3 regions of the Pradoshia sp. genome follow, and region 3 is predicted to be linked to each of the others. Evidence: riboswitches for the same ligand, from Rfam matches in the RefSeq annotation. Region 3 holds a riboswitch; each other region holds the start of a gene.
The links. Region 3 has a riboswitch for cobalamin ahead of ACI35L_RS06740 (ribonucleoside-diphosphate reductase subunit alpha). Riboswitches for the same ligand answer to the same signal wherever they lie in the genome.
Positions count from the first base shown of each region.

Region 1: linked by a shared signal. The riboswitch ahead of ACI35L_RS14820 (FecCD family ABC transporter permease) and the one ahead of ACI35L_RS06740 (ribonucleoside-diphosphate reductase subunit alpha) in region 3 are both predicted to bind cobalamin.
Region 2: linked by a shared signal. The riboswitch ahead of ACI35L_RS10640 (anaerobic ribonucleoside triphosphate reductase) and the one ahead of ACI35L_RS06740 (ribonucleoside-diphosphate reductase subunit alpha) in region 3 are both predicted to bind cobalamin.

Region 1 is NZ_JBJEFJ010000168.1:25,395-28,676, forward strand. Features, by position in the region: gene ACI35L_RS14810 (tetraprenyl-beta-curcumene synthase family protein) at 1-193, shown strand, start outside; gene ACI35L_RS14815 (LLM class flavin-dependent oxidoreductase) at 235-1,251, shown strand; cobalamin riboswitch at 1,300-1,435, shown strand; gene ACI35L_RS14820 (FecCD family ABC transporter permease) at 1,571-2,641, shown strand; gene ACI35L_RS14825 (ABC transporter ATP-binding protein) at 2,635-3,282, shown strand, end outside.
Region 2 is NZ_JBJEFJ010000112.1:25,242-28,523, reverse strand. Features, by position in the region: gene ACI35L_RS10645 (DEAD/DEAH box helicase) at 1-1,212, shown strand, start outside; cobalamin riboswitch at 1,305-1,485, shown strand; gene ACI35L_RS10640 (anaerobic ribonucleoside triphosphate reductase) at 1,614-3,282, shown strand, end outside.
Region 3 is NZ_JBJEFJ010000067.1:45,083-48,364, forward strand. Features, by position in the region: gene ACI35L_RS06740 (ribonucleoside-diphosphate reductase subunit alpha) at 1-1,784, opposite strand, end outside; cobalamin riboswitch at 1,947-2,148, opposite strand; gene metE (5-methyltetrahydropteroyltriglutamate--homocysteine S-methyltransferase) at 2,301-3,282, opposite strand, start outside.

The sequences.
Region 1 (3,282 bases), on a different contig from region 3:
GATTCCGGATGAACATTTTCATAAGATGGTGAATCAAGGATTGGTGGGCATTTATCTTGCTGATGGCAAAGTGGCCAAGCAGAAGGATGTCAAAGCACATGTTCATAAATTATTAAAACAAGGGGGATTTCGCTCCTATTTCTTTTATTGGAATTGTAAAATGTACTATGCCATGAGAAAAGTGTCGAAGTGAACAGGGTGAAGAACAATCCTTAAGGGAGGCTATCTATACCGATGTTAAAGCTCAGTGTTTTGGATCAATCACCACGGGCAGCTGGAGAACCGACAGAAAAGGCATTAAGCAATACAGTAGAGCTGGCAAGACTTGCTGATGAATTAGGCTATTCCCGCTTTTGGGTTTCGGAGCACCATGACAGCCTGGGGCTTGCAGGCTCCTCTCCTGAGATCTTAGCTGCATGGATAGCTGCACAGACAAAGCGTATTCGAGTTGGAACTGGCGGTGTAATGCTACCGCATTACAGCGCTTATAAGGTTGCAGAGAATTTCCGAGTGCTGTCTGGGCTTGCGCCTGGGCGAATAGACCTTGGTGTGGGACGAGCGCCCGGCGGCATGCCGAGGGCGACGAGGGCTTTGCAGGATGGACGTCCAATTCCGAGCAAGGATCGTTTTCCCGATCAAGTGGATGAACTATACTGGTATTTGCATGACCGTCTCCCGGATTCTCATCCGTATTATGGATTGACGGCTACCCCTGTCATTGGGGAGCATCCAGAGCTTTGGATGCTGGGCTCCAGTTCATCAAGCGCTGCTCTTGCTGCCTATAAAGGTCTTCCGTATAATTTTGCGTTATTTATTAACAGCGAATTTGCGGAAGAGAATATGCAGCATTATTTGAATCAATTCCAAGCATCTGAAACACTGTCACGTCCAGAAGGCATGGTCACGGTTTTTGCCGTATGTGCTCAAACGGACGAGGAGGCCGAGTATTTGGCTGGCTCGCTTGATCTATCCATGCTTTGGCTGGCTCAGGGGATTATGAGGGAAGGGACGCCTCATCCGGATGAGATTCTAGATCAGAGCTTTTCCATCTATGAACGGGAACGGATTATGTATAATCGGCGCCGTATGATTATTGGCTCTCCTCAGACAATCGGCAGGCATCTGGCCGAGCTTAGTGAGCGTTTTCACGTCAATGAAATTATGTTGACCACGATTACACATTCCTTCGAGGCAAAGAAAAAATCCTTTGAATTGATTGCAAAAGAGATAGGGTTGAACTTTCCTGATTAAGAATTGCGTATTGTCCTATGTTCCAGTAAAATGAAGAAAGAATAAAATAGCTGATTATTCCATAAAAGTGCCCTTTTCAAGGGAGAATAGGGAAACCGGTGAGACTCCGGTGCAGCCCCCGCTACTGTAATTGGCGAGTAATGCCGCCATAAGCCAGGAGACCTGCTTTTCATGGTTTTAGCACTTATTTTTCGGAGGGAAAAGTAGGCTTAAAGCATTCACAAGAGCACATGCGTGAATCCTTAGCTCATCCTTTGGGCTGAGGTTTTTTTATTGTCTGGCAATTAACTTACACCAAGGAAATGATGGAGTGGAAAAGATGAGCAGTAGAGAAGGAAAACATGGAGGAGTGCAGATGACTGCCCTTTACGCGGGCAGCATTTTGTTCATGGCGGCCGCGGTCATTTGGGGTCTTCTGAGTGGAAGTGCTGAATTGTCTGTAGGGGAGATTGTCGGCATTCTCCTCAAAAATATAACAGGGTATGAAGGATTCTTTGATGGTCAGAAAAATATCGAGATGATTATTTGGAATATTCGCTTGCCTCGCATTTTGCTGGCGTTATTGGTCGGTAGTGCCCTTGCCCTGGCAGGTGCGGCATTCCAAGGACTTTTGCAAAACCCGCTGGCTGATCCTTATACCATTGGTGTTTCATCAGGGGCCTCGGTTGGAGCGGTGATTGTCTTGTTCTTTCAGGTAGAAATTGCTTTCCTTGGATCCTATACATTGCCGCTAGTGGCAATTATATTCAGTTTCGCCTCTTTGTTTCTGGTCTTTGGAATCACGAAAGCGGCGAGCAGGACATATGCGAATGAAACAATCATTTTATCAGGCATTATCTTGAACTCCTTCATTGGCTCGGTCATATCGCTCATTATTGCTCTATCATCGGGAGACCAAATGCGAGAGGTCTTGAATTGGCTGATGGGCAGTGTGGCTTTAAAAAACTGGGGGCATATTGGTCTATTCTTTCCATTCTTTGCAGTTGGTTCAGCCGTGATTTTGTTCCATTACAGGGAGTTGAATGCACTCGCACTTGGTGATGAAGCAGCTCAATATGGAGGGATGAATGTGAGAAGGAAAAAGCTGACTCTCCTGATCAGCGCTGGACTCCTGACAGGAGCGGCCGTATCAGTATCTGGTGCGATTGGCTTTGTCGGCTTAGTCATCCCGCATCTTGTCCGTTTAGTTACGGGGGCTGACCATAAACACCTCATTCCGCTGTCAATGATGATTGGCGGAGGATATTTGGTTCTTGCCGACATGGTGGCAAGAACCATCGTCAGCCCGCAGGAATTGCCAATTGGCGTGATTACCGCCTTGATAGGGGCGCCTGTGTTTACTTATTTACTCATAAGAGAACGAATAAAAAGAAGGAAAATGGCATGTTAAAAGTATGTAGCGTAAGTGCAGGGTACCGGAAAGAACAGATGGTTCTTAACGATGTTTCTATGCAAGTGAAAAAGGGTGAATTCTATGCTTTATTAGGTCCGAATGGGAGTGGAAAAACCACCTTCATTAAAGCGATTTTGGACCCGAGGCATCTTAGTGTGAGCGGAAAGGTTGAGATTGCCGGGAAAAAGGCGCGTGACTATAGCACTGAGGAGCTGGCTCGGGTGACGGCTGTCTTGAGTCAGGAGCATACTGTGAGTTTGGATTTCACGGTTGAGCAGATTGTTCTGCTTGGGCGGTATCCGTATCAAGGCAGGGGCCTATTTAATACATACAAGAAAGAAGACCATATCATTGTGGAAGAATGCCTTGAGAAAACGAATTGCCTTGCCTTTAAGCATAAATATTTTCAAGATTTAAGCGGAGGGGAAAAGCAGCGTGTATTGCTTGCAAAGGCATTGGCTCAATCACCTAAGCTGCTGTTTTTGGATGAACCGACCAATCATCTTGATATTAAGCATTCGATTGAGCTGCTGGATTTATTGAAGGAGCTGCAGCTTAAGAATGGATTAACGATTGTGGCCATCCTGCATGATTTGAACCTTGCTTCGCTATACGCAGATCGGCTTGCTTTACTGAAG
Region 2 (3,282 bases), on a different contig from region 3:
GCCTTTGCCGTAAGTATGGCAAAAAGAGCGATTGTTTGCGGAGATTTCAAACAGCTGCCGCCGATTGCAGCATCAAGGGGGCAGCTTGTTGATACATGGCTGCGGGAGGATATATTCCACCGTGCTGGTGTCGCTGATATTGCGAGCGGCGGCGTATTGCATCCACATCTATTCCTCTTGAAGGAACAAAGAAGGATGCATCCGGATATATCTGCTTTTACGAATCAATATTTATATAATTCCCTTGTCGGAGATCATCCAAGCGTGCAGAAGAGCCGGGAAGAGATTGTGGCCCGGGCGCCGTTCGAACAAGCGGCTTCCATTCTGTTAGATGCGAGCTTTACTGGTGAGCATTGTTTTAGCGGGGGCACCTCAGGGTCAAGGATGAATATCATGCATGCCCTGCTTTCTCTGCAGCTGCTTCATGAAGCCTACCAGGGCGGAAGCAAATCAATCGGGTATGTGACACCATACAGGGCTCAAGCCATCTTGATGGAGAAGCTTCTTCAAGACTTTTATCCGGAGCAGTATGGGGCAGGTGCGTTTATGGCCGCAACTGTGCATCGTTTCCAGGGGAGCGAGAGGGAACTGATGATCTTTGATACGGTCGACTCGTATCCAGAGAGAAGAGCTGGTATGCTCTTAACGGGTAAAGAGAGTGAGCGTCTATTGAATGTGGCAATCACAAGGACAAAAGGCAAGCTTATTCATGTCAGTGATGTGAATTTCTTGAAGAATACGATTCCGAGATATAAAACCTTGCATCAATTCATTGATTTCCAGCTTCAGCACAATAAGACGGTCGGGATGGACCAAATTGGAAAATGGATCAAGCATCCTCATCCAAAGCTTAAATGGATGTATGCCCGCAAACTAGATGATGTGCTGAATGATGTAAAAGAGGCTCAGAGTCAAATTATTCTATCGCTTCCTAATCGCTGTATTTTATCGAAGGAGCTTGCACAAGCACTGACCACAAGACCAGCTCGTGCGAAATTAGCTCTCTATTCAAAAGAGGAGCATCCTTATTTAGACCCGGATCTTCATATACAGGAGGGACCTCCATTCAGCATGATCTGTATTGATCGCCGTTTCTTATGGCTGGGCATCCCGATTGAAGCGAATAGAAATGTTGATCCGCCTTATGTAGCGGTCAGACTCGACTCGGAGGAAACCATCAACTATATCCTGCAACAATTACCACGTGGTTAGGAAAAATATGTCCTTTGCTATTTTCTTTAGATAGTTATATAATCTTATATACAAGATATAGTTTGTGAATAAAAACACAAATACAAGATATTGATTAAAGTGCAGTTAAGGCGCCATTTATGGCTTAATAGGGAATTCGGTTAAAATCCGGAACTGTACCCGCAACTGTGAATGCTGATGAAATAAGTAATCCACTGTGAAGAGACTTCATGGGAAGGGCTTAGAGTAAAGGGAAGCATGAGTCAGGAGACCTGCCTTATCGAGCAATCGTTTTGCCTTTATCGGGAGCAATGAAGGTGGATAGTAGCAGCAAATGAAGAGTATATTCATTTTTATGCAAATCCAATCCCATTGCCTGAAGATAGAGGTGATGGGATTTTTTATTTGGGAGGCGTATTGATATGAGTAAGGTGTGTATAGAAAAAACGTTGGCGGAAACTCAGTCTGTTGAGGAATTATTGAGCTCATTTAATGAAATTGTTCATTTGACGAATCCTGAATTAGTCAATGAGAATGCAAATATGAATGCGTCTACTCCAATGGGGCAGATGGGGAAATTCGCCAGTGAGTCTGCACGCTTTTTTGCGAGAGAAAACCTATTATCTGAGGAAGTAAAAAAGGCAATTGAAGCTAATTTGCTTTATCCGCATGATTTGGATTTTATGCCGACCGGGACAACAACCTGCTGTCAAATTCCGCTTGGACAAATGCTTACGAAGGGATTTGACACCGGTCATGGAAGCATGCGTCCGCCTAAGGATATATCAAGTGCAATGGCGCTGGCCTCTATCATATTGCAAGCAAACCAAAATATGCAGCATGGCGGTCAGTCATTCCCGATGTTTGATGCTGATCTTGCTCCATTTGTCCGTAAAACCTATGAGAAGCATGTAAAGCGCTTAGAAGCCTATCCAAGTGATTGGAGCAAAGAAACGATAGAGCAAATCGCTTGGGAGGAAACGGAGAATACCGTATATCAAGCTTGTGAAGCCTTCGTACATAATTGCAATTCCATGCATTCACGCGGGGGCGGACAGGTGCCGTTTGTGTCTGTGAACTATGGAACAGATACAACGAAAGAAGGGCGGATGCTTATTAAAAATCTTTTGCTGGCAACAAAAGCCGGGCTTGGCAATGGGGAAACACCAATCTTCCCAATTCAAATCTTTAAAGTGAAGGAAGGGGTTAACTTCAATGAGAATGACCCTAACTATGACCTTTACTTATTGGCCCTGGAAACGACTGCTGAACGTTTATTCCCGAATTTCAGCTTCATTGACAGCCCGTTTAATAAGCAATATTATGATGGCACACATGAATCAGAGGTAGCCTATATGGGATGCCGTACAAGGGTGATGGGCAATAGACATGGTGTTGAGAACAGTATTGGGCGTGGCAATCTTTCCTTCACATCCATTAACTTAGTTAAGCTGGCGCTCCTGTCCAATACGCTAGAGGATTTCTATCGTCGACTAGATGACATGTGCGATCTTGCCATAGTTCAGCTTTATGAGCGTTATCTATACCAAGCTGCGAAACAAGTGCGTCACTTCCCATTCCTGTATACACAAGGAGTTTGGAAAGGAGCAGAAGAATTAAACGAGGATGATCAGCTTAAGGAAATCCTGAAACAAGGTTCACTCGCGTTCGGATTCATCGGGCTTGCAGAATGTGTGAAAGCCTTGACTGGTTTCCATCATGGTGAAAGTGAAGAATCCTACGAGCTTGCCCTTGATATTATCCGCTTCATGAGGGAGAAGGCGGATAAGGCAGCAGAGACCTATGATTTGAATTATTCCTTAATTGCAACGCCAGCAGAGGGACTTAGCGGAAAATTCGTGAAGAAAGACCGTCTTGAATTCGGCAGTATAAAAGATATTACAGACCGTGAATATTACACAAATTCATTCCATATTCCAGTCCATTTTCCAATCAAGTCACTCGATAAGATCCGTAAGGAAGCGCCATTCCATGCTTACTGTAATGGCGGACATATCACCTATGTGGAAATTGACGGGGACCCTAAGAATAATTTGAAGGCACTCGACCAAATTATTCGTGCGATGGCTC
Region 3 (3,282 bases):
CATTCCGAACCGCTGAACCTACTGTATGCTCCCTTCTCCTCCGCTAGTTCCATAGAGGATTGAATGGTGTAATACGCAATATCCTCATACAGACGGTCAGCAAAGTCGACAGCCTCCTCTGATTCCCAATAAATGCCCTCTAAGGCTAATAGATGATGCCACCCGAATGTACCAAGCCCTATCGCCCGGTACTTCTTATTCGTTTTCTCTGCCTGTCCGACACTGATAGTATTCAAGTCAATGACATTATCCAGCATCCGGACCTGAATACGAATCAAGCGCTCCAGTACATTGGCTGGAACCGCCTTTGCCAGGTTGATAGAGGATAGATTACAAACAACGAAATCACCAGGCTTACGGACGATGACCAAATTCCCTTCCTCATCCTCATATTCCTTCACAATCGTTGTTGCCGACATATTTTGCGCAATTTCTGTACATAGATTGCTGCAATAAATAGATGTACGGCCTTTCCCGTTCACATGCTTGTTCGGATTCTGGCGATTAACTTCATCACGGTAGAAAATATACGGTGTGCCTGTCTCCAGCTGGGAGATCATCACGCGTGCCATAATATCCATTGCACGATACGTTCTGCGCGGAAGGAGCGGATGATTAACGGCTTCCATATACTTCTCCGTAAAGTATTTCTCATCGTTCTCATCATAGAAGTCCTCAAGGCCAAGCAGATTGCCGTTCTCGTCCTTCCAGCCCATGATGCTCTTTACCTCATGCGGGCAGAATGTGTGCCATTCCCCGATGCTGCGCCCGTTCTCGTCCACCTTTTCAAGCTGCTCCATGAATAAATCGGGAATACATACCCCTGTGAATATGTCATGAGCTTTGCGGCGCTCATCCCCATTATTCGTTTTCAAATCAAGGAACCCATTCATGATGTCTTTATGGAATACATCCAAGTAAACAGCAATTGCGCCCTGCCTTTGCCCGAGCTGGTCGACACTGACCGCCGTATCATTGATTAGGCGAATCCATGGCACGACCCCGGAGGAGTTGCCCTTGAATTTCTTAATATCAGAGCCTAGCGCCCGAAGCTTGCCGTAATAGATGCCGACACCGCCGCCATCCTTTGACAGACGGGCTGTATCCCAGTTGTTCAAATAAATGCCGTCTAAAGAATCCTCAACTGTGTCAATGAAGCAGGAGGACAGCTGGCCAAAGCTCTTGCCGGCATTCGCAAGCGTTGGTGTCGCAACGGTCATGTACAAATGACTGAGTGCCCAATAAGCTTCTTTGACAAGGCTCATTCGAACGTCAGGCTTTTCATTTTTCATCAATTGCAGGGCAATCACCAAGAAACGCTCCTGCGGCAATTCATAGAGACGGCGCTCATGATCTCTTGCTAAATAACGGTCCGCAAGCAAGAACAAGCCTATGTAGTTGAAGATATAATCCCTTTCAGGCATGATTTCCGCTGCTGCCTCGTCCAATTCACTTCTCGAATAGGCCTGAGTAAGCTCCGCTGAATAAATGCCCTTCTCGACAAGCGTCTGAACCAACTCAGAGAAGGAGCCGTATTTAAGGTCCTCCTTATACCCGCGGTTCTCCGCTGCCTCCGCATACAGCTTTTGCAAATAAAGCCGGGCTGCGAGGAACGTCCAGTCAGGTGCATCCATCGCAATCTTATTGAGCGCATAATGAAGAGCTGTCTCAATTGCCTCAGACTCCTTGCCGCGGGCCATCATCTCCATCAGCTCATCGATATTCAGCTTATACTCCTGGGCGGTCTCTTCAATCAATCTTTCCGTCTTCCTTAACCGTTCCATAATCAATGCATCCATCTCCCTTTATCTATGAAATTATCTCCGAAGGCAAAAAAATAACCCGCTCTATGAGTAGAGCGGGTGAAAAGATAACAAGGAACAGCACATATATCGAATATGAGCCCTCAAATGCCATCATTTCCTTCCTCACTCCCCGGAGAAAATTGAAATTCAAAAAATAAGACAGGTCTCCTGACTTGTGCGTCACCCTCACCAAACCCTTCCCGTATCATCACCTCCAAAAGGAGACAACCCGATACAGTGGACTATGTTTAGTTCGTCAGCACTTACAGTTGCGGGGGCAGTATCGAACTCTCATCGATTTCCCTATTAAGCGTCTATACGCATCTTATTCCCTAGCTAATACTATATATTGATTTCATCGTTAAATAATCGACCATATATGGTGTTTCTATCATATCGAATATCGGTCCCTATTACAAGGAATTAATTTTTCCTACCCAAGAAAAAAGACACCCACTGTACACGAAAAAGTACAGGGAGCGTCCTTATTATCGGTTAATATTGTCTCATCTTAATAAAGCTTCTCAATTGCTTGGCAGCACTGACCATATGGCGGAGCGAGGCAACCGTTTCCTCCTCCCTCCTTGTCTTCAGCCCGCAATCAGGATTAACCCAGAATTGACTTAGTTCAAGCACCTCGAGGCTATCCTGCATAATTTCAAGCATTTCCTCTGTAGATGGAATACGCGGGCTATGAATATCATACACCCCTAATCCGATTCCCTTTTCATAGGGCGTATGCTGTAAAGATTGAATGAATTCACCATGGCTTCTTGATGTCTCAATGGAGATTACATCAACATCGAGCGCTTCAATCGGCTTCACAAAATCATGGAAATCACAGTAGCACATATGTGTATGGATTTGCGTTTCATCTTGGACACCTGATGTTGCAAGGCGGAAGGATGGGATTGCCCATGTCAGGTATTCCTGCCAATCCACCATTCGAAGGGGCAGTCCTTCTCTTAAAGCCGGTTCGTCCACCTGAATAATGGTAATTCCGGCTTGCTCAAGGCAGTCGATTTCCTTACGAAGGGCAAGGGCAAGCTGATTAGCAACATCCTTGCGCGGGATATCATCTCGGACAAAGGACCAGTTTAAGATAGTCACAGGACCAGTCAGCATTCCCTTCACCGGCTTCTCGGTCATCGCTTGCGCAGCAGCCGTCTCCTTCAAGGTCATCGGCTCAAGCCACTTCACGTCTCCATAAATGATAGGCGGCTTCACGCAGCGAGACCCATAAGAGACCACCCATGCCTTTTCACTCAAGGCAAAGCCATCAAGCTTCTCTCCGAAATATTCAACCATATCTGTCCGTTCAAACTCTCCGTGCACAAGCACATCAAGTTCCAAATCCTCTTGTATGCGAATCCACCGCTCGGTCTCACGTGCAATAAACGCTTCATAGGATTCATCGGAAATGATCTTATTTCGCCAAGCCTTACGCGTTTCCTTCACTTCCTTTGACTGCGGGAAG